Regions from separate parts of the Pseudoalteromonas sp. CNAT2-18.1 genome, predicted to be linked through region 1. Evidence: predicted binding sites of a transcription regulator. Region 1 holds the regulator's gene; each other region holds the start of a gene.
What was found. The regulator LexA, encoded in region 1, represses DNA repair genes until DNA is damaged. The targets are predictions, from matches to a motif close to TACTGTATNNNNATACAGTA.

Region 1 (6,926 bases):
TAACCCTCTTCTTTAGGAAGTTTCCTCCCCCGAGAAGCATTTATTTTCGCTCTTTATTCATGAGTAACATAAGTGTTATTGAGAAGTTAACGGCTTTGGTATGGCTAAAGCCTTGCCTATTTATTTTCAGACTGAAGTCTGACCTACAGGTGATCATCCCGCTTTAAAGCCCTGTGCCTTTTGAACGCTTCTCCACCACCGCAGCCGTCATCCTTGAAATACAGCACAAATCGCCAGCGCTGTTGTAAATTTTTATCTCCCACACTGATGAGCGGCCGCCTAGATGCACGGGCTTGGTCACGGCTTTAAGTGTGCCGGTGCGTGAGGCTTTAAGGTGGTTGGCGTTGATCTCCTGGCCGACGCAGTAGTATTTGCGGGTATCGACCACAAAATTGGCGGCGTAGCTGGCCACAGTTTCGGCTAATGCCACGTAAACGCCGCCATGAACAATGCCCATGGGGTTATATAATTCGTTGCTCACAGGGAGGCAGGCGACCAGGTAATCGTCGCCTATCTCTGTAATCTCAATGCCGAGTTTAGTCATTAAGGTGCCTTTTTCACCTACACCTAAATCAAGCTTTTTACATAAGGCTAAATCAATCTCTTGGGCCCAAATACTCATCTGTAATCCTTAAATAGCAACGCGGGTAAAGGTTTTAATTCGGTGTTCAGTGGCTAATGTATCGACATAGTTGAGTACATGCTCTGGAAAGGTTAAGCCTTTGACCACAGTGAGGTTGCGCAGAAAAGGAAACAACGCCACATCGGCCCAAGTAATATGTTCTGGGGTTTGCAGCCATGTTAACTCACTCAATGCGTGCTCCATCGTGGCGATGTCAGCGTCGCTATTGGCTAACACGCTATCGAAAGATTCGCCCAGGCGCTGCTCTTTCTTCTCGCGAAAATAGCTGATAGCGGTATCAATAGCGTATTCCGGCAGGGCCAGTTGCGGCCAACGCACAAAGGTCAGCCGTAAAAAGGTTTCAAGATGCTTTTCAACCCACTGCTGGGCTTGACTAAAGTGCTCTCCCTGTGACAGCTCCTTGTTGGCAAGAGTACAGAAATACTCGGCAATATCTAAGCTTTCGGCCATCGCGGTATCATCATCTTTGACCAAAATAGGCACTATTTTTTTACCCACTAACTGGTTGGGCGTGGCCTCGTCATCGTTGAGTAGGAAGCGCACATCCACCTCTAGCCCCAAGGCGCGTGCAACCAGTAATGACTTTATACAATAGGGGCAATGTTCAAATATAAACAGCTTCATAAAAAATACCTCAGAGCTTGCGAATTACTACCTTTTGGCCTTAGCTGTAACTAAACAATAGTTGCCGGACGAAAGCAAACTTTCGCCATTAGATCATCATGCAATATGAATCCGTTTACGAATTTTGGTTTACTCACAGCAGTCCACAGGATTGGTTTAAAAAAAGCGCCGACTTTGACGCCACAGTAAAAAAGCAATTTTTACCTACTTACGAGGCAGCGCGCCAAGGCGAGCTTTATTCTTGGCGAAAATCTGCTCGAGGCGCGTTATGTGAAATTATAGTGCTGGATCAGTTTCCTCGTAATATGTTCCGCGATACGGCCCAAGCGTTTGCAACCGATGCACTGGCTTTATGTTTGGCGCAGAATGCGGTGGAGAAAAAGTTTGCTTTAGAACTTGATGATACCGAGCGTAGTTTCTTATACATGCCCTATATGCACAGTGAGAGCCAGGCGATTCATGTGGTGGCAGAGCAGCTTTTTCGGCCCTTAAGTAACTATAAATATGAACTGGCTCACAAAGAAATCATTGACCGTTTTGGGCGTTATCCACATCGTAATGATATTCTCGGTCGGCAATCGAGCGACGCTGAGCAGGCGTTTTTGAATCAGCCTGGTAGCCGCTTTTAGTTAAGGGCTTTGTGCCCAGCGCTTCGCTTGTTCACGTTGTTCATAACGAAAGGATTTAACCTCTGCATGAATAAAGTGTGCGCCAAGGTGCTTGGCAAAGTCACCAAGCAACGAATTGGTGGCAATGGCTACTTTATTCACCTTTTGATGATGGTCGCGCACAAATTGCAGATGAGAGAGTAACGCGGCAAATGAGTCCCACCCCGGAAAGTGTTCAGTAGCAATAATGAGAGCATGTAGCTTTGCATGCTGTTCAATATAAGGGTCGATAATACGCACGGCTGCTGCAAAGTCTTCTGCTGTCAGCTGGCCTTGTGGTTCGAGTAGGGCGGTATTGTGTGTTTCGTTTATAGTGATATTGAGCATATATCCTCGCCAACGAGTTCATTGGATGCTCTATCAATATAGAATATTTACTTACAAGCGGTTGGTTATTGGTGCAAGGTTGTAGGTAGTGCGCTGAGGTTTAAAGTTTCACCTACGCAGCTTTGCAGCAAACTCTGAACTTGGTCTTTTTCGTTTTGCGAGTAGCGAAGGTCATATTTGCTCATGATGTAATTAAAGCGCTGAATGTACTGACAGCGGTAATCTTGATGCGGCGGCAACCATTGCCAAGGGCCTTTTGCGCCTTTGCTACGATTTAGGCCATCATCAACAGCAAGCAAATTCTCCATATCGTTGGCAAATTGTGCCTTTTGCGAACGACTCCAAGTGGCAGCACCGTGTTCATAGGCAAATTTAAGCGGCACAATATGGTCTATATCTAAGTCATCGTCATTGCGTAGTATCTGCCCCGAATAAGGGTCATGCCACTGGCCGCTGGTGACGGTGCAGCGCGCTTGAGTGGTGTAGCTTACATCACTGTGTGATTGGGCAATCAGCACTTCAGCACGGGCGTCTTGGCAGTCGTGATCGGTGTCTAACCAATGTGGCCAGTTATCCCGATGATAACTATTTTCTGATGTTTGTTTAGTGTAGTTCTTTGGTAAACGTCCACCGTCTGCTAGACAGCTTTCTAAGTTCGCATAGGGGGTAAAAGATTGAGTGCGTTGATAATGAGCCGAATCTTCAGGGTGACAAAGGCCGCTGCGCGACATCTTGACCGTATCGGCTTTGCACGCACCTATCGTCAGTGCCGAAATAAGTAAAAGGAACGCTGAAAATACACCTTGGCGAGTCATCTAACTGCTTAATAACATGACTAAAACAGCGCTACTTTAAAGCATTGTCGCGCATTCGTCACCTATCACTTTATGAGTATGAGGTGAGGTTGCATATGAACAAAAGCGAAGTTGCATTAATTAAGGTTGCAACGGTCAGCAAATTCCCTGATTTTATTTGCGATTTTCATTTAACTGTATATACTCACAGTTAAATGTACTGTATGGAAACCCAGTTGTATGCGCCCATTAACTAAACGCCAATCGCAAATTCTTGAGCTGATTAAAGTCTTTATTAAAGATACCGGCATGCCGCCGACGCGTGCAGAAATTGCACAAACACTGGGGTTTCGCAGTGCTAACGCCGCAGAAGAACATCTTAAGGCGTTGGCTAAGAAAGGCGTAATCAAAATGAAGCCTGGCGCGAGTCGAGGTATTCAATTGGTCGAGGAAGAAGAACCCGAACAATTGGGCCTGCCTTTAATTGGCCGCGTTGCTGCGGGCGAGCCCATTCTTGCCCAACAGCATATAGAGAGTCACTGCCAGATAGACCCACTGTTGTTCAAGCCTGCTGCAGATTATTTGCTGCGCGTAAATGGCATGAGTATGAAAGATATCGGCATTATGGATGGTGACTTATTAGCGGTACATCGCACTCAAGTGGCTGAAAACGGCCAAGTGGTGGTCGCGCGGGTTGATGAAGATGTCACCGTGAAGCGCTTAGAAAAAGCTGGGCGTAAGGTTCTGCTGCATGCAGAGAATGAAGAATTCACACCTATTGAAGTCGATTTAGAGAACGAATCCTTTAATATTGAAGGCTTAGCTGTAGGTGTGATCCGAAACGCCGACTGGATGTAATTAAATTTACTTATTTTGCCTCTAATAGGTCTGTTATTAGGGGCTTTCCCCATGTTCCCTCCTTAGCCACAGTGCTTTCTAACAGCTTGAATCTACCTGTTAATTTATTAATAAAACGTAAACAAAAATAGTGTATTAACTTGCTATTAGCTCAATCTTTGACTAATTGGTTATATTACAGGCTTTGCTGGTCGGTTTTTCAACAGTTTATTTAGGGTCAAAGTTGTCGACTGGTAAAAGCATAATAATAACGAAGATTGGGTATTAAGCTGTAACCGCCTCTTCCTTGCATTGCGCAACAATAAGGAGATGGTACACATGAAGAAGCTGAGCTCCCTCATGTTGCTATGTCTGTTATTCCCTCAATTGGTGTCCGCGAATAGCAAGTACAACTTGCGCCAAGGGGTAACTGACATTAGCGAAAATGTTTACCAACTACACATGACCATATTTATTATATGCTGTGTGATTGGTGTGGTTGTTTTCGCGGTGATGTTTTGGGCGCTGCTCAAACACCGCAAGTCAAAAGGGGTCACCCCCGCTACCTTTCATGAAAGCACCAAAGTAGAAATACTTTGGACAGCGATTCCATTTGTTATTCTTATAGCTATGGCTGTTCCGGCCACCAAAACCCTGATTGCTATGGAGGATACAACAAAGGCCGATATCACCATTAAGGTGACTGGTTCACAATGGAAATGGCACTACGAGTATATGGGTCACGATGTGGGCTTCTACTCACTGCTGTCAACGCCTCAAGAGCAAATCAAAAATGCGCAAAATAAGGGCGACAATTACCTCCTCGAAGTAGATAAACCCTTGGTTATTCCCACTAATCAAAAAGTACGTTTTTTAATGACCTCAGATGACGTCATTCACTCTTGGTGGGTGCCCGATTTTGCAGTAAAGAAAGACGCTAACCCTGGGTTTATCAACGAAGCTTGGACACGCGTAAACGAACCGGGTACGTATCGCGGCCAGTGCGCCGAGTTATGCGGTAAAGACCACGGCTTTATGCCGGTGGTCGTAGAAGCAAAACCCCCTGAAGAGTTTGACGCTTGGCTGGCAGAGCAGAAACAAGCGAAGCAAGCTCAGGCGCAGGCCGATGCTGAGCTGCTAGAACAAATCCTCTCTGAAGATGAGCTAATGGCATCGGGCGAGCAAGTGTACATCACGCGCTGTGCAGCTTGTCATCAGCCTACGGGGCTCGGTTTACCTGGAGTCTTCCCCGCCATTAAAGGCAGTCCAATAGCCACCGGCGATATTAACGACCATATCGATATTGTGGTGCACGGTAAGCCAGGGACTGCGATGCAGGCATTTGTCGGTCAACTTACGCTTAAAGAGTTGGCTGCGGTGGTTACTTACCAACGCAATGCCTTTGGTAATGAAACCGGTGACATCGTTCAACCAAGCGTGATTCAGGCCTATATTGATGGGGAGGAACAATGAGTACAGCAGCTGCAACACATGAACATCACGGGCCTGCAACCGGAATAAAACGCTGGCTTTTTACTACTAACCACAAAGACATCGGCACCTTGTACTTATTATTTTCGTTGTTGATGTTTTTAACCGGTGGCGCCATGGCAATGGTGATCCGAGCCGAGCTATTCCAACCAGGACTTCAGCTGGTTGACCCTCATTTTTTCAACCAAATGACCACAGTACATGGTTTGATTATGGTCTTCGGCGCCGTGATGCCTGCCTTTACGGGCTTAGCTAACTGGATGATCCCCATGATGATTGGCGCGCCAGATATGGCTTTGCCGCGAATGAATAACTGGAGCTTTTGGATTCTGCCATTCGCTTTTGCCATCCTATTGCTGTCGCTGTTTATGGAAGGCGGCGGTCCGGCCTTTGGGTGGACCTTCTATGCGCCCTTATCGACCACCTACAGCAACGACAATACTGCCCTGTTTGTATTTGCCATTCACATTATGGGGATAAGCTCCATCATGGGGGCCATTAATGTCATTGTCACCATCGTTAATATGCGTGCTCCAGGGATGAAGTGGATGAAATTACCGCTATTTGTGTGGACCTGGTTGATCACTGCGTTTTTATTAATTGCAGTGATGCCGGTGTTGGCGGGTGCGGTGACCATGGTGCTCACTGATAAGTATTTTGGCACTGATTTCTTCAATGCCGCCGGTGGTGGCGACCCTGTGATGTTCCAGCATATCTTTTGGTTCTTTGGTCACCCGGAAGTGTACATTATGATTTTGCCAGCGTTTGGCATTATCTCCACCATAGTTCCTACCTTTTCACGCAAAAAACTGTTCGGCTATTCGTCCATGGTATATGCCACGGCCTCCATCGCCTTGCTGTCTTTTGTGGTGTGGGCCCACCATATGTTTACCACTGGTATGCCATTGGCCGGGGAATTGTTCTTTATGTACTCGACCATGTTGATATCGGTGCCAACGGGAGTAAAAGTATTTAACTGGGTAGCCACTATGTGGCGCGGTGCCATCAGCTTTGAAATACCAATGATGTTTGCTATAGCCTTTATTGTGTTGTTTACCCTCGGGGGCTTCTCAGGATTGATGTTGGCAATTACCCCAGTGGATTTCCAGTACCATGACACCTACTTCGTGGTGGCGCACTTCCATTATGTTTTAGTGACCGGGGCGGTGTTCTCGATTATGGCCGCTGCTTATTACTGGCTGCCAAAATGGACTGGGCACATGTATAGCACCACGTTAGCGAAATGGCATTTCTGGCTGTCGTTAGTCAGCGTTAATGTGCTGTTCTTCCCCATGCATTTTGTAGGTTTGGCGGGTATGCCACGACGTATTCCAGACTATGCGCTGCAGTTTGCTGATTTTAACGCCATTATCAGTATTGGTGGTTTCGCCTTTGGACTCTCTCAACTGCTGTTCGTTGCCGTGGTGTTCAAGTGCATCAAGGCTGGAGAGCAAGCACCAGCGAAAGTGTGGGATAGCGCAGAAGGCTTGGAGTGGGAGGTAGCATCTCCGGCACCCTACCACACCTTTGAAACGCCACCTA
Region 2 (6,926 bases), on a different contig from region 1:
CTGAATGAGCCCCCAGCCAGGCCCCTAACATCAAGAATAACCCCATGGTGGCGCCGAGTAAGAAGTTAACATGACCGAGTGCTACAAAGGTGATCAGCGAAATAAAGTTACTGACAAAATTCATCGAGCGGGCTAAACCGCAATTGATCAACAGGCTCATTTTATAAAGGAGGCTATTTGACGCGGTCCAGAATGTGCCCGTGCCTGGGCCTGCCATGCCATCGAAAAAGCCTAAGGCCAAGCCTTGGAGCCACTGTTTTATGCGCATAGCGCCGGAGAGCAGCGGTAAATCGTTACTCTGCTGTGGACTGAGCTTGCCAAATAAGGAGTAGATAGCGACGGCGATGATCACCACAGGAATGAGTTTGTTGAGAAACTCGGTGCTCATACTATCGACCAATAAGGTGCCTAGGGTAGCGCCGATAGCGGTGGCGAGAATTGACGCAGCCCAGAACTTAGGGTCGAACAAACGTTTACGGTAATAGGTGACACTGGCTGTCAGTGAGCCAAAACTGGCCGCTAACTTGTTCGTCCCTAGAGTTAAATGCGGGGGTAATCCGGCAGTAAGTAGGGCCGGTACGGTTAACATACCGCCGCCGCCGGCGATAGCATCTATAAAGCCTGCAGCAAGGGCTACGGCGCATAAAATGGCCCAAGTCGATGGGTCGAGAGCTAGTTCAAACATCTAATAATCTATTTTTCGTTTAAAGGGCGGCAAGGTATCGAGCATGGCTTTACCATAACGCTTGGTGATTAAGCGACGGTCGAAAATGGTAATCACACCACTGTCTCTTTCTTTGCGCAGCAGTCTACCACAGCTTTGTACTAATTTCTTGGCGGCGTCCGGTACGGTAATGGATAAAAATGGGTTGCCTCCTTTTTGCTCTACAAACTCTGCTTGCGCTTCTTCAATCGGTGAGGTGGGCACCGCAAACGGGATTTTTGTGATCACTAGATTAGTCAGGTAATCGCCTGGCAAATCGAGGCCTTCAGACAAACTTTGGGTGCCAAACAGCACACTGCCTTGGGCATCATCAATACGGCGCTTATGGCGTCGGATCAGTGTATCCCGAGATAGCTCGCCTTGCATTAAAATGTCCCACCCTTGTTTACGCAAACGTTCGGCGACATGGTGCATTTGCCAATAGGAAGCAAACAACACCAGATTAGCTTTGGATTTATCTAGGGTATTGGGCAGTGCTTTGGCAAGGTAATCGCTAAACGCTTTGTCGGTTGGCTCACACTCGGTTTTGGGAATATGCAGTTGCGCTTGATTGGGGTAATCAAACGGTGAGGGCACCTTGATAAACTTAACTCCTTGCTCTGAGCGTAGCCCGCTTTCATGGGCAAAATGTTCAAAGGAGCCCAAGGCGCTGAGCGTGGCCGAGCACAATACCGCTCCTGCACACTCGCGCCATAATTTATCTTTGAGGTAAAACCCCACTTCAATAGGGCAGTCACTCAGGAGGTAGTCATGGTGGTTTTTATACTCCATGCGCTTTATCCACCTGGCATGAGGAACGCTTTCGCTTTCTTTAGCATAACTTTGCCACAGCTTTTGTAGCGTTTCTAAACGGGCTATATATTGCCCACTCTCAGCTAAAATAGGGTCAGCAATAAACGGCTTCACATCGCCATCATTTACGTCACTACTGAGCGCTTCGTGCATCTTGTTGAGGGTGCGTAGCGCCGTTTTACTGGCTTCACTGATATCTTTGGCTTGCACTGTGAGCTGTTGCGGCAGCACTCCGTGTGAGAAACGATAGGTGTCGTCTTCGGTGTATTGAAAGTCTGCACTATCAAGCATACTCAGCACGGCTTTCATGCCTCTGGCCACATCATCAAGGGCATCATTGAGTTTAAACTGGCTACCTGATGCGCTGGCACTAAAAATGGTTTGCGCCAATTTGCCGCTAAATTTGAGTAGTTTCTCGAGCCAATCCTGAGTCCCTTTTAAGGTGGCTGCGGCAGATGAAAAGTCGCGAGTGATATGCGGTAAGTGGTGTGCTTCATCAATCACATAAATACAGTTTTCTGGCTCCGGCAAAATCACGCCACCGCCGAGCTCCAAATCGGCCAATAATAGACTGTGATTGGCCACTAACACATCCATTTGCGCTATTTTTTGCCGCGCAAGATGGAAAGGACAAGTTTGGTGCGCTTTCATCTGCCGTTGGCAGGCATGCTTATCACAGGCAATAAGGTGCCATACGCGATCTGGGATCACGTCGGCCCATGAGTCTCGGTCACCTTGCCACTGTTTGTTTTGGTAAGCATCATGCAGCTGATGCAGGCATTTTTGCTCCATGTCACTCAAAGGGGAGCTCAAAGTGGGCATCAACGCGAGTTGCTCTTGTTCGCCATTGACGGCGTTATGGAGCTTATGGGCGCAGATATAGCGCCCCCGGCCTTTGACCAAATCATAACTAAAAGTAAGACCGCTGTGCTGGGCAAAAAAGGGTAACTCTTTATAGAGCAACTGCTCTTGCAAGGCCACTGTAGCGGTTGCAATCACCAGCTTTTTATTACGTTTGAGTGCCAGTGGTAAGGCACCTAAGCAATATGCCAAAGATTTGCCGGTTCCGGTTCCGGCTTCGACCACGCAAATGCGCTGCTTTTTATCATATTCACCAGCGAGTGTTTTTGCTATTTCTGCGACCAAGTAGTTTTGGCTAGCACGAGGGCGATAATCGTCCATGCTTGAAGCTATCCGCTGATGAGCGTTTCGGATTGTTTTTTTCAGCGGATCGGATAGCATGGTGTATCAACTTATGTATATATTTACAGTGCGACCATTTTAGAGTGTGGCTGCATATGACTCAAGTGACAATTCACTTATGTTGTGATGCTTGGGCAAGACATAGAAAACAACGCGCTGTATTTACTCACTTCTATAGGTATTCGGTTGGCTCCAATAGCAGGGTTTATCCTTTCCGCGCAAACACGGCAACTGAGCGATGGTATCAGTCATGTCTTTTGGCTGGCCACAGACAGCGGCCCAGTTAAAGCACAATCTGTCGCTGAGTCTGCGGTATTTTTCGTTGCCCAATCGCAGCAGCAGCGAGTGATAAAATTACTTCAAGCCGCTAACTTACCTTGTGATATACGCACAGTAACGCTGCACTCTTTTGCCGGTAAACCCATGGCAGGGTGTTATTTCACGCACTTGAATCAGTTTTATGCGGCGCGAGAACAGCTTAAAGAGCAAGGAATTACGTTATACGAGGATGATATCCGCGCGCACGAGCGCTTCTTAATGGAGCGATTTATTCGCGGCGGCGTATGGGTAGACGGCACCTCCAGTGCTAATGGCTCCTTAGTCCAAGCGCGGTTTAAAAGCCATCCCCACTACCGGCCCACTTTGCGGGTTTTATCGCTGGATATTGAATGCAGTGGCGATGGGGTGCTTTACAGTGTTGGCTTGGTGAGTGAACGGTTTAAAAAGGTGCTGATGGTTGGGCGTAGCACCGAAGAGCGCTCGTGGCTTGAGTATGTTGAGGATGAGGCCGCTTTGCTCGTGCGGTTACAAGAGCACATACACCATATAGACCCTGATGTGATCGTTGGTTGGAATGTGATCGACTTTGACTTTCAGCTGCTGTGCTATCGCGCTCAACAATTGGGTATTCGTCTTAATTTAGGACGCAATAATGAGGCGGTTGTGTGGCGCGGAGGAAAAGTCGCTAAGCTTATAGTTCCCGGGCGCGCTGTACTTGATGGCATTGATATGCTTAAAAACGCCACATATTATTACCCCAGCTTTGCCCTTGATAATGTTGCCCACGAAATCCTTGGCGAGCGAAAGCTTATCGAAAACAAAGACAAAGTTTCCGAGATTTCCCGGCTTTTCAACGAAGATAAACTGCAACTTGCTGAATATAACTTAAAAGACTGTGAGCTTGTATTAGCCATCTTTGCTCGTCTTGAATTGGTCGACTTTGCTATTGTGCGGACCCAGCTTACAGGGCTGCCATTAGAACGGCTAGGAGGGTCGGTGGCGGCGTTCACCAACCTTTATTTGCCATTGTTACATCGCAGTGGCTATGTGGCTCCTAATTTAGGCGATCATGGATTGACCTTCGACAGCCCAGGCGGTTATGTGATGGACTCGGTGCCCGGTCTTTATCAAAATGTTGCAGTCCTTGACTTTAAAAGCCTTTATCCGAGTATTATTCGTACCTTTTGTATCGATCCCATGGGCTTAATAGAGGGACTCAATGCCCCTGATGACGCAATTGTTGGGTATCATGAGGCATTTTTTTCTCGCAGCAAGCATCATCTTCCTGATTTGGTTGCCAGCCTCGCACAGGCCCGTCAAGAGGCCAAAAAGCACCGCGACCCTCATCTTCAGCAGGCCATCAAGATTATCATGAACAGCCTATACGGCGTGCTTGGCTCAAAAGGCTGTCGCTTTTACGACCCTAGACTAGCCAGTTCGATTACCCTGCGCGGGCACGATATTATGCAAACAACGCGACAGTGGCTCATTGAATATGGCGTTGATGTGATTTACGGCGATACCGACTCCACCTTTATCGCACTACCCGAAGAGCTTAGTGACGAACAAAGTCATGCGTTAGCTAAAGAGTTAGTGACAAAAATTAACGACCGTTGGCGACAAATACTTGAACAAAGCTATGGAATACCTAGCTATTTGGAGCTTGAATACGAAAGCCTATATCGACCTTTTTTTATGCCCAAGGCAAGGCATAAAGACGTGGGAACGAAGAAACGTTACACTGGTTTATTGGTCCAGAAGCACCGAGAACTCGTTTTTAAAGGTATGGAGTCGGTGCGTAGCGATTGGACGCCACTGGCGAGAAAGTTTCAAGGTGAACTGTTTCAAGGATTATTCACTGGTGCAAATCTGCAACATATCATTGATAATTATGTTAACATTTTACAAAAAGGGGATAACGCTCAGCTCTTAACTTATGCCAAACGCTTAGGCAAAAACCCTGATGAATACACCAAAGCAACTCCCCCTCATGTGAAAGCTGCACGAAATAGTACTCAAAGTTACGCTAAAGGTGATTGGGTTGAGTACGTTATAACAGTTGATGGTCCTCGCTGCACCCCTAGCAGTAGGCCACTGGACTTAGCACATTACCTTGAGAAACAGCTAAAACCCATCATCGATGACATTGCTGATGTGTGCGACGTATCGCTTCACTGCCCTCTAGATAGTCAGTTTACATTAATTTAATCTTAAAGACCTGCTATTTACACGCTGATTTGGTTTGCTCCAGATTTCCAATATGGTGTCGTGTTGTTCTGTCTGTTTTTTGATTGGTTGTTACTTTTGGTGGTGTTTTGTTAATTTGGTGTTGACCCTGGATTCTTTAATTGTTTATTATCGTAACCAAAGTGCATTGCTTAGTGCATTTAATTACAAGCGGTTAACAGCCGCGATAAAAACAATCACGTCTACAAGTGATCCAGGGAGAATCTAATGTTAAATAGCAAAATCGCAAAATCAGTGCGTTTAGCACTTGTTTTTGGTGCTGCTTCAACAGCAGGCATTTCAGCAAGTGCCATTGCTGCTGAAGAAGGTGCTGATGATGTTGAGCGTATCGAAGTAACCGGTTCGCGTATCAAACGTACTGATCTTGAAACAGCTACTCCAGTACAAGTAACCTCTGCAGAAGATATCGCTATGTCGGGCTTTACCCGCGTCGAAGATATCATGAATAACCTGCCGCAAATCGAGGCATCGCAAACTGCGTTCCAATCAAATGGCGCAACCGGTACAGCAACGCTTGACCTTCGTGGTATGGGTCCTCAGCGTACACTAGTACTTATCAATGGTCGCCGTGCACAGGCTGGTGGTATTTACACACAATCAGCTGATATTAACCAAATTCCAGCTGCACTAATTAAACGCGTTGAAGTAATGACTGGTGGTGGTTCAACAACTTATGGTGCTGATGCAGTAGCGGGTGTTGTTAACTTCGTAATGAATGATGATTTCGAAGGTTTCCAAGTTGATATAGGCGGCTCTGCGTACCAGCACGATAATGACAATGGGTACATGCAAGGGTTGATGGACGAGAAGGGCTTCGAATACCCAAGCGGCAGCGATGGTTTTGATGGCGCGGCGTTTGACTTCAGTGCAACACTTGGCGGCACCTTTGATGGTGGTAAAGGTCATGCAGTTGGTTATGTAACCTACACCAAGCAAAATGAATTGCGTCAAGGAGCGCGTGACTACTCTTCATGTGCATTGAACGCCGCAGGTACTGAGTGTGGTGGTTCTGCCAACGCTATTGTGCCAAATTTCTTTATTGCTCCGCTTAATGGTCCTGGTGGTACTTATAACGCTAGTGAAGAGGTTTTCTGGAACTTAACCCCGGATGGAACGTTTGTCCCTGATGATGGCTCCAACCGCTATAACTATGCGCCAGTCAACCATTTTATGCGTCCTGATGAGCGTCATACCTTTGGTTTATTTGCTAACTATGAAATTAATGAGCACTTCAACCCTTATCTAGAGACAATGTTCATGCGAGACCGTACAGGCGCGCAAATCGCTGAGTCTGGAACGTTCTTTGACACGGCGTATGAGTTGCCAATCTCTAGTCCATTGTTTTCTGATGCTCAACGCCAACAATTTAAAGATGCGTTTGGAATTGGCGACGATGACTCTATAGGTGCTTATATTGGTAAGCGAAATGTTGAAGGTGGTCCTCGTACCGATGAGCTAGAGCATAGTTCTTTCCGAATGGTACTTGGTACACGTGGTGAGCTGAGCGATCTTTGGACGTATGATGTGACTGCTCAATACGGCTCAACGTCGTCGTCGTCAGCATATATCAATGACTTCTTTGGTCCACGTATTACCACAGCGCTTTCAGCGAATGGTGAAAGCTGTGCTGACACAGAGGGATGTATTCCTTACGAGGTGTTTACTTACGAGGGCGTGACTC
Region 3 (6,926 bases), on a different contig from region 1:
TGAACCGGCGTATTCTGCGAGCGATGCTGGAGCGTGACAACTATCGCGTCATTGAAGCTGAAAATGGCATTCAGGCGCTAGCGCAATGTCAGGCTCACGATGTTGATGTGGTACTGCTGGATATTCTTATGCCCGAAATGGATGGCTATGAAACGGCAGCGGAGCTTAAACGCACCAATACACGAGTTTATACCCCCATTATTTTTATTACCGCTTTGGAAGATAACCCTTCATTGGCAAGATGTTTGGACGTAGGCGGTGACGACTTTATGCCCAAACCGTTCGATTTACAGATACTGCGAGCCAAGTTACATGCACACCTGCGTATTCGCCATTTAGTCAGCGAGTCAAATAAGCAAACGGACGCGTTGACCTATTATCAAAATCAAACCGAACGCGAACACGAACTAGTCGAGCATATTTTCAATAATGCCCTGCAACATAAGGATAAACCCAAGGGGGTCGACTCACACTTGTCGCCCGCTTCTATGTTTAATGGCGACGTGTTTCTCAATGCCTTGGGGCCAAATGGCTCGCAATATTATCTATTAGGCGATTTTACTGGGCATGGGTTAGCCGCTGCCACCGGGGCGCTGCCAGTGGCGCGTATTTTCTACACTATGGTGGAAAAAAACTTGGCCGTAGGAGATATAGCCAGAGAGTTAAATGCCGCTTTATACGATTTGTTGCCAGCGCATATGTTTTGCGCTGCAACTATTTTCGAAATTAGTGCCAATGCACAAAGTGCGACGTTTTGGATGGGCGGCTTGCCTGATGGTTACCTTATTGACCACTCGGGCTACATGCTTAGTCAGCTCGAATCAAAACACATGGCATTGGGTATTTTGGATGATGAGGAGTTTGAGCGTGATGTGCGCCATGTCACGCTTAATGAATATAGTCGTATTGTGGTTTACACCGATGGCATCATTGAGGCCGAAAATGCACAACAGCACCAATTTGGCTACAGCGGTTTGCTACGCACCTTGGCGTCGCAAGCGATGATCCGTACTGACAACATCATTGCCGCTGTGCATTATTTTACCGGTAATGAAGATCAACAAGACGATTACAGCGTGGTGATTATCGACCCACAACCTCAAGCGCCATTACAACCCATTAATCACACCATAAGTCCGCTCCCTATTGAGCTTGAGGTGGTGTTAAGTGCCGAGGAGTTAAAAACGGTGGACCCAGTGGCGCAATTGATGGACCTAGTTGGTCACTTGCCAGGGCTGAACACCCACAAATCGACACTGTTTATATTGTTATCAGAGGCTTATAACAACGCTCTAGAGCACGGTATTTTGGGGTTAGACTCTGCTTTAAAGGCCGATGACGACGGCTTCTTACAATACTACAGTGAGCGTGAGCAACGCCTAAGCGAACTCACCGAAGGTGAGATATGCCTGCGTGTTTGTTATCAGCCACAGCAACGAACATTGCTTTTAAGCGTTAAAGACTCGGGAGCTGGTTTTTCCCTCGAGCCAGCAGCAGGTAGCCAACTCCAACACAGCTATGGTCGTGGTATTGAGCTACTTAAAGAGCTGGCGGAAGATGTGGAATACAACCAAGCGGGAAATGAAATACGCATTCGCTACCATATCGACTAACCCTCTCATATTGCCTCCGAACCCTATTTTTGCCCTTAAATGACTGGCTTAGTGTCGAAGTGACGGTTTTGTATTGCACGGTAATAAAAAGGTGTGCTAGCATCCGGCTAAATGTTTAGATGTTTGGATGGCTAAATGCTTTTAAGCTACTTAGAAAATGCACAACTTAGCGCTGAGCCCAAGTTAGTGGCGAATAAACAACAGGCGCTACAGCAATACCTTAACAATGCGAGTGCCGATGTTCGTTGGCAATATCAAATTCCCGAGTTGGGCGAGGGTGGGGCGTGTAGTTTATTTGGTCATCTGCAAGAGCAGCCCTTCAATTTACGCGAACATTTGCCCTCAAGCAGTGAAGCAAAGTTGAGAAAGCTTCAAGCGATTGTCGATTTTGTTGTTCAAGAAAGTGGCGTAGACTGGTTTGGTATTTATCAAAGTCAACATATTGAAGGTCAGCCACAGCTACTTAAGCTCGCTTATTACGGCGCACCTAGTCGTCCTCTTTTTCCTATTAACCCTGACTTTGCAACAACCAGCAATAATGTGCAGGTTGCACTCAGCGGGGTTGCTCGGGTGATAAATGATGTGGAAGACTATGTTGCCAACGGTGGCGAATACTATACATGTGACCCCAAAGTGAAAGCAGAAAGCTGCTTGCCGCTTTATGACGAGACAGGTAAAGTAGTGGGCATTATTGATGCTGAAGCATTTACCGACAAGTTTTTTACCCCTGATCAGGTTGCGTTGCTAATAGCTGCGTGTTTAGAGATTAGCAAGCACTTACCAACCAGCCGTCAGGACTAACCTAACCTGAGATAATAAAGAGAGTTCCATGTTCTCACAATTAAAACCTTTACCGACAGATCCAATTCTTGGGCTTATGGCTGCGTTTAAAGCCGACACCAATGACAAAAAAATTGACCTAGGTGTTGGCGTATACAAAGACGAGCAAGGGCAAACCCCTGTATTGAAGGCCGTTAAAAAGGCTGAAGAGTTTCGTCTCGCCAATGAAACCACTAAGTCATACATTGGGCTGGCCGGTAATTTGGAATATTGTCAGAAAATGGAGCAACTGCTACTTGGCGATGCTCACCCGGCTTTGCTAGCGGACCGTGTGCGTACAGCTCAGGCCCCAGGTGGCACGGGTTCGTTACGGGTGGCGGCAGAGTTCATTAAGCGTTGTAATGAGCAAGCCACGGTGTGGGTGACTACGCCAACATGGGCTAACCACATTAGCCTATTTGAAGCGGCTGGCCTGAATGTGAAAGAGTACCCTTACTATGACTATGATAACAAAGGTTTGTTATTTGATGACATGGTGAATACGCTCAGCCAAGTGCCTGCGGGTGATGTGGTGCTGTTACATGCATGTTGTCACAACCCAAGCGGCATGGACTTGAATTTTGCGCAGTGGCAAAAAGTAGCTGAAATCGCTAAAGTTCAAGGCTTTACAGTACTGGTTGATATCGCCTATCAAGGTTTTGGTACGAGTTTGGATGAGGATGCTGCGGGTTTGCGCCATTTGGCCTCGCAGGTAGATGAGCTAATCATTTGTTCGTCATGTTCGAAAAATTTCGGCTTATACCGTGAGCGTATTGGTGCCTGTTCGGTGATCTCAAAAGATCAAGCCACCGCTGATATTGCTAATTCAGTGATGCTCAGTGTGGTACGCAGTATTTACTCGATGCCGCCGGCACACGGTGCGGATATTGTTAATACTATTCTTAGTAGCGATGAGCTAACTGCGATGTGGCACCAAGAGCTTGATGATATGCGCTCTCGTATCAATGGTTTGCGTTCATTGCTTAAAGATAAGTTAAACGACAAATGCGAAGGCATGGACTTCTCATTTATTGAACGCCAGCACGGTATGTTCTCTTTCCTAGGGATTAACAAAGAACAGATCGAACGCCTACAAAAAGAGTACTCAATCTACATTGTCGGTTCTAGCCGTGTAAATGTGGCAGGGGTAAGCAAAGATAATATCGATTACTTTGCCGATGCCGTTGCAGCGGTTACTAAGTAACGCGAATGATAAAAAAAGCCAGCAATGCTGGCTTTTTTTATGTCTAAGAAATAGCTTTACGCCTCTTTGGCTTTGAGCTCAGTAACATTTTCCTTATCACTTGGCTCTTTGCTGGCTTTTTTTGTGGCCTTTGCTGCAGGCTTGGTACCTTTAAGTACGTGCATAAAGTCGTCTTTTTGTTTTGCTATTTCCAACGACAGGCTTTCTACTTGTTGCTCACTTAAGGGAACATCAACGCCGCCTAATAACTCTTCTAAGCTTTCGGCAATATCGAGCATCTTATCATAGGCATCGGCTTCTTTTTTGCTAGTAAAGGTCATGCGCTCGACTCCGTCTCGTTCTACAACGTATTTAGTTACAACAGCCATGGCTTCTCCTCAAGGGTACTGTTTTTTTATACAGTAAGGGTAGTGGTTGGCGATTCGCCCGTCAAGGGTTTTAATTATTCCTTTTAAAGGGTTAAGCATTTTTACCACAAAAAAGCACGATTTTATCGTTAGTTTTATTTGACACATCTCAGTAATTATTCTTTATTTACTGTTGAAGTAACAAGGACTTTTACTTTAACTTCTAAGGAGAGAAGCATGAAGCTACTAACCGCACTCTACACCACCTGTGCGCTTGTACTTACCCCAGCGGTGGTCGCTGCTGAGGCACCTCAACAAGCGAGTGAGCAGGTAACCCCAGCCAAACTTGATATTAACCAAGCATCCGAAGAACAGCTACAATCGCTGCCGGGCATTGGCCCCACTAAAGCAGCCGCCATCATCGAATATCGTCAGGTGCAAGGCAATTTCCGTAGTGTTGATGAGCTAGATGCTGTGCCAGGTATTGGTGCAAGTACGTTGGCGCAAATTCGGGAATTGGTGAAGGTAAGATAGTGGCAAAGTATTGCTGATAAACCAAAGGGCAACGTTTAGTTGCCCTTTTTATGTGCGGCGATGGCTTCATCAAGGTGAAACAGCGCGAATGCATGGCGCACTGGGAGCACAATAATAGGATAGGCGATGCCGGCTAAGAGCAGCCATGGCAACATGTGCCAGCCTTCAAAGCGCACCAGCAGCAGAAATAGTGGGGTGATCAGCAGCAGTTTAATAATATTGAGCATGACTCGGCGCTGCGCTGATAGCCTGTTTAATGAATCCGCCACTATAGCGAGTCGCTCATTGTGACTGAGCGACTTGAGTTTCGGAATTTGACTGGGAAGAAAGTAAATCATGAAGCCTTAGGTTTATAAAAAAAGCTGCTTAAGGTAATGATAATTGCAACGACTGCCATCACCGCAAAGATCACTTGCATCCACCCAGGCATTGATAACCCCATAAATTGCCAATCAATGTTGCCACAATCACCGGTAGCAGCAAAAAAGCTCGGCAGCCACTCGTGTAAAGGCATAAAGCTTGGGAAGTTAGGTTCAAATTCGCATACGAAGGCAAACGGATCTGTGGTGGTTTGCATCATGATATGTTCTTTGGCGAGCAAGAACCCCCATATACTGGCAACCAGCCAACTCGCCAGCGCCACTAGGCGTAAATACATATTTTGTGGATTAATACAGCCTAGTAAGGCCGCAAATAGTACACCCAAGACTGCTGTACGCTGATAAATGCACATAATGCATGGCGCTAAGTCCATGGCATATTGGAAATACAAAGCCGTTGCTTCGAATACGGTGGCAATCACCGCTAACAGTACCCAAGGCGCACGTTGGTGCGATAGCTTACCTAACCAGCTCATAGTTAACTCACGTCGTTGTTGATGGGCTGATTATGCCACGCCTTCGGCGCTATGCAAGCGTCTTTGCGGGCGTAAAGGTAAGCTCATTGGCGTGCCTAAGCACTTAATTTAGCGCCATTTGTGTACAAGCTAGCGTTGTTAAGTGAACAAAAAAGCTAATGAATCATTTAAAGCGGTAGGCTGGCTTCCGTTTTTGCTTATGAATCAGTGAAAATGAACAAAAAAATTATTTATTGAATTGATCGAAGAGCTATACACAGTGCGGAGCTAATGCCGATATTGAACGAATCAAAGTCTCGGCTTTCGACTAAATAAGTCCTTAATCTCTGGAAAGTACTTATAGGGGAGCATAGTATTCTCAGCATCAATTAGTGTTATATTCGATTTGCAGGTGAATGTAATAAGGAGGTTGTATGCGGGGAATTATATCTAGGTGAGCATGAATAGAGTCGCAACGTTAGTTGGGTCACTTTGAAAAGCTTATCCGGAAATAGAATCTTGTAAATTCGAACTAATTTTTTCTTTCCCTACTGAAGAAGCGGCCAAAGAGTACTTCAGAAAAACCTATCACTGGGAACATCATGATGGGATGATTAAATATCAACTTAACGGTGAATGTTTCTCGGGCTTTAAGACTGAAATAGAATTAAATGCCAACTATATTAAACACTTAACGGGCTGTTATGTAGATTTGGCATCAGAAACCCAAGGTAGCCTTCACCGTTGGAAGCTATGGATTTGAGCCTTAATAAGAACGAGCACCAAATGGAAATCAAAGTAAGGAAAACTAAAACAACCGACAGTGGCACATTGTGTATGCTGTGGCAGTTTTACCAATATCACCAAAGTTCATTTGATCAAGAGGATGTAGGTACTGACGGGCGCTTTGATATTGATGAACAATACCTCAATTCCATTGTTTGCGGTGAACAAGAGTGTGCCGCTTATCTAATTTTTGTTTCTGACCAGGTTGCAGGCTTTGCCACTGTTGAGACGACCGAGATTCGGGGTAAAGAAATGCCGGAATTGGCTGATATATTTATCCTCCCTAAATATCGAAAGCAAGGTGTCGGGAAATTTGTCGTTCAACACTTGATGCAAGCTGTGAGCGAACAATGGCATGTAGCAGTTTATATAAACGACAGCTTGGCGTTGAAGTTTTGGAGTAACTTGTTTACTCAATTAAATGTGGCTCTTGTTGAGAAAGTGGAGCCTGCTGAAACAGAAGGCTTTCACGAGTTTGTCATTACCAATGCCTAACAGAATAAATACGTGAACGACGTTGTAAGCTTGGCTGACACTTGCTTCCCGCTCAAGCTTAAAACAGCTCGTATCATGGAGCAGAACACACAAGGAAAGTTATGATTAGAACTATCTTGATAATATCGGGGGCTTTTTTTGCCAACGTTTCTATTGGCAAAGAAATTAAAGATATATCTGAGCTCACAAAGCGTTTGGACGATGGTGTACCGCAAATTTTAGAAAAGCACAAAGCTCCCGGCGTTGCTCTGGCATTCGTTAGTGGAAGTAGAGTTGTGGGCTTTCGTTCCTAT

Region 2: a site for LexA is predicted at 2,770-2,789, ahead of dinG (ATP-dependent DNA helicase DinG). Genes of this name have one in related genera too.
Region 3: a site for LexA is predicted at 4,021-4,040, ahead of MHM94_RS10635 (YebG family protein). Genes of this name have one in related genera too.

What each region holds. Positions count from the first base shown of each region.
Region 1 is NZ_JAKRFR010000005.1:434,722-441,647, reverse strand. It holds gene MHM94_RS13670 (hotdog fold thioesterase) at 164-622, opposite strand; gene grxB (glutaredoxin 2) at 632-1,267, opposite strand; gene MHM94_RS13660 (DUF924 family protein) at 1,366-1,896, shown strand; gene MHM94_RS13655 (STAS/SEC14 domain-containing protein) at 1,897-2,262, opposite strand; gene MHM94_RS13650 (HNH endonuclease family protein) at 2,328-3,077, opposite strand; gene lexA (transcriptional repressor LexA) at 3,297-3,914, shown strand; gene coxB (cytochrome c oxidase subunit II) at 4,233-5,366, shown strand; gene ctaD (cytochrome c oxidase subunit I) at 5,363-6,926, shown strand, end outside.
Region 2 is NZ_JAKRFR010000002.1:700,038-706,963, reverse strand. It holds gene MHM94_RS06625 (TSUP family transporter) at 1-685, opposite strand, end outside; gene dinG (ATP-dependent DNA helicase DinG) at 686-2,758, opposite strand; gene MHM94_RS06615 (DNA polymerase II) at 2,906-5,206, shown strand; gene MHM94_RS06610 (TonB-dependent receptor) at 5,453-6,926, shown strand, end outside.
Region 3 is NZ_JAKRFR010000004.1:290,818-297,743, forward strand. It holds gene MHM94_RS10620 (fused response regulator/phosphatase) at 1-1,613, shown strand, start outside; gene MHM94_RS10625 (GAF domain-containing protein) at 1,749-2,414, shown strand; gene MHM94_RS10630 (amino acid aminotransferase) at 2,443-3,636, shown strand; gene MHM94_RS10635 (YebG family protein) at 3,693-4,004, opposite strand; gene MHM94_RS10640 (ComEA family DNA-binding protein) at 4,221-4,517, shown strand; gene MHM94_RS10645 (DUF6170 family protein) at 4,553-4,855, opposite strand; gene dsbB (disulfide bond formation protein DsbB) at 4,852-5,373, opposite strand; gene MHM94_RS10655 (GNAT family N-acetyltransferase) at 6,139-6,633, shown strand; gene MHM94_RS10660 (serine hydrolase domain-containing protein) at 6,735-6,926, shown strand, end outside.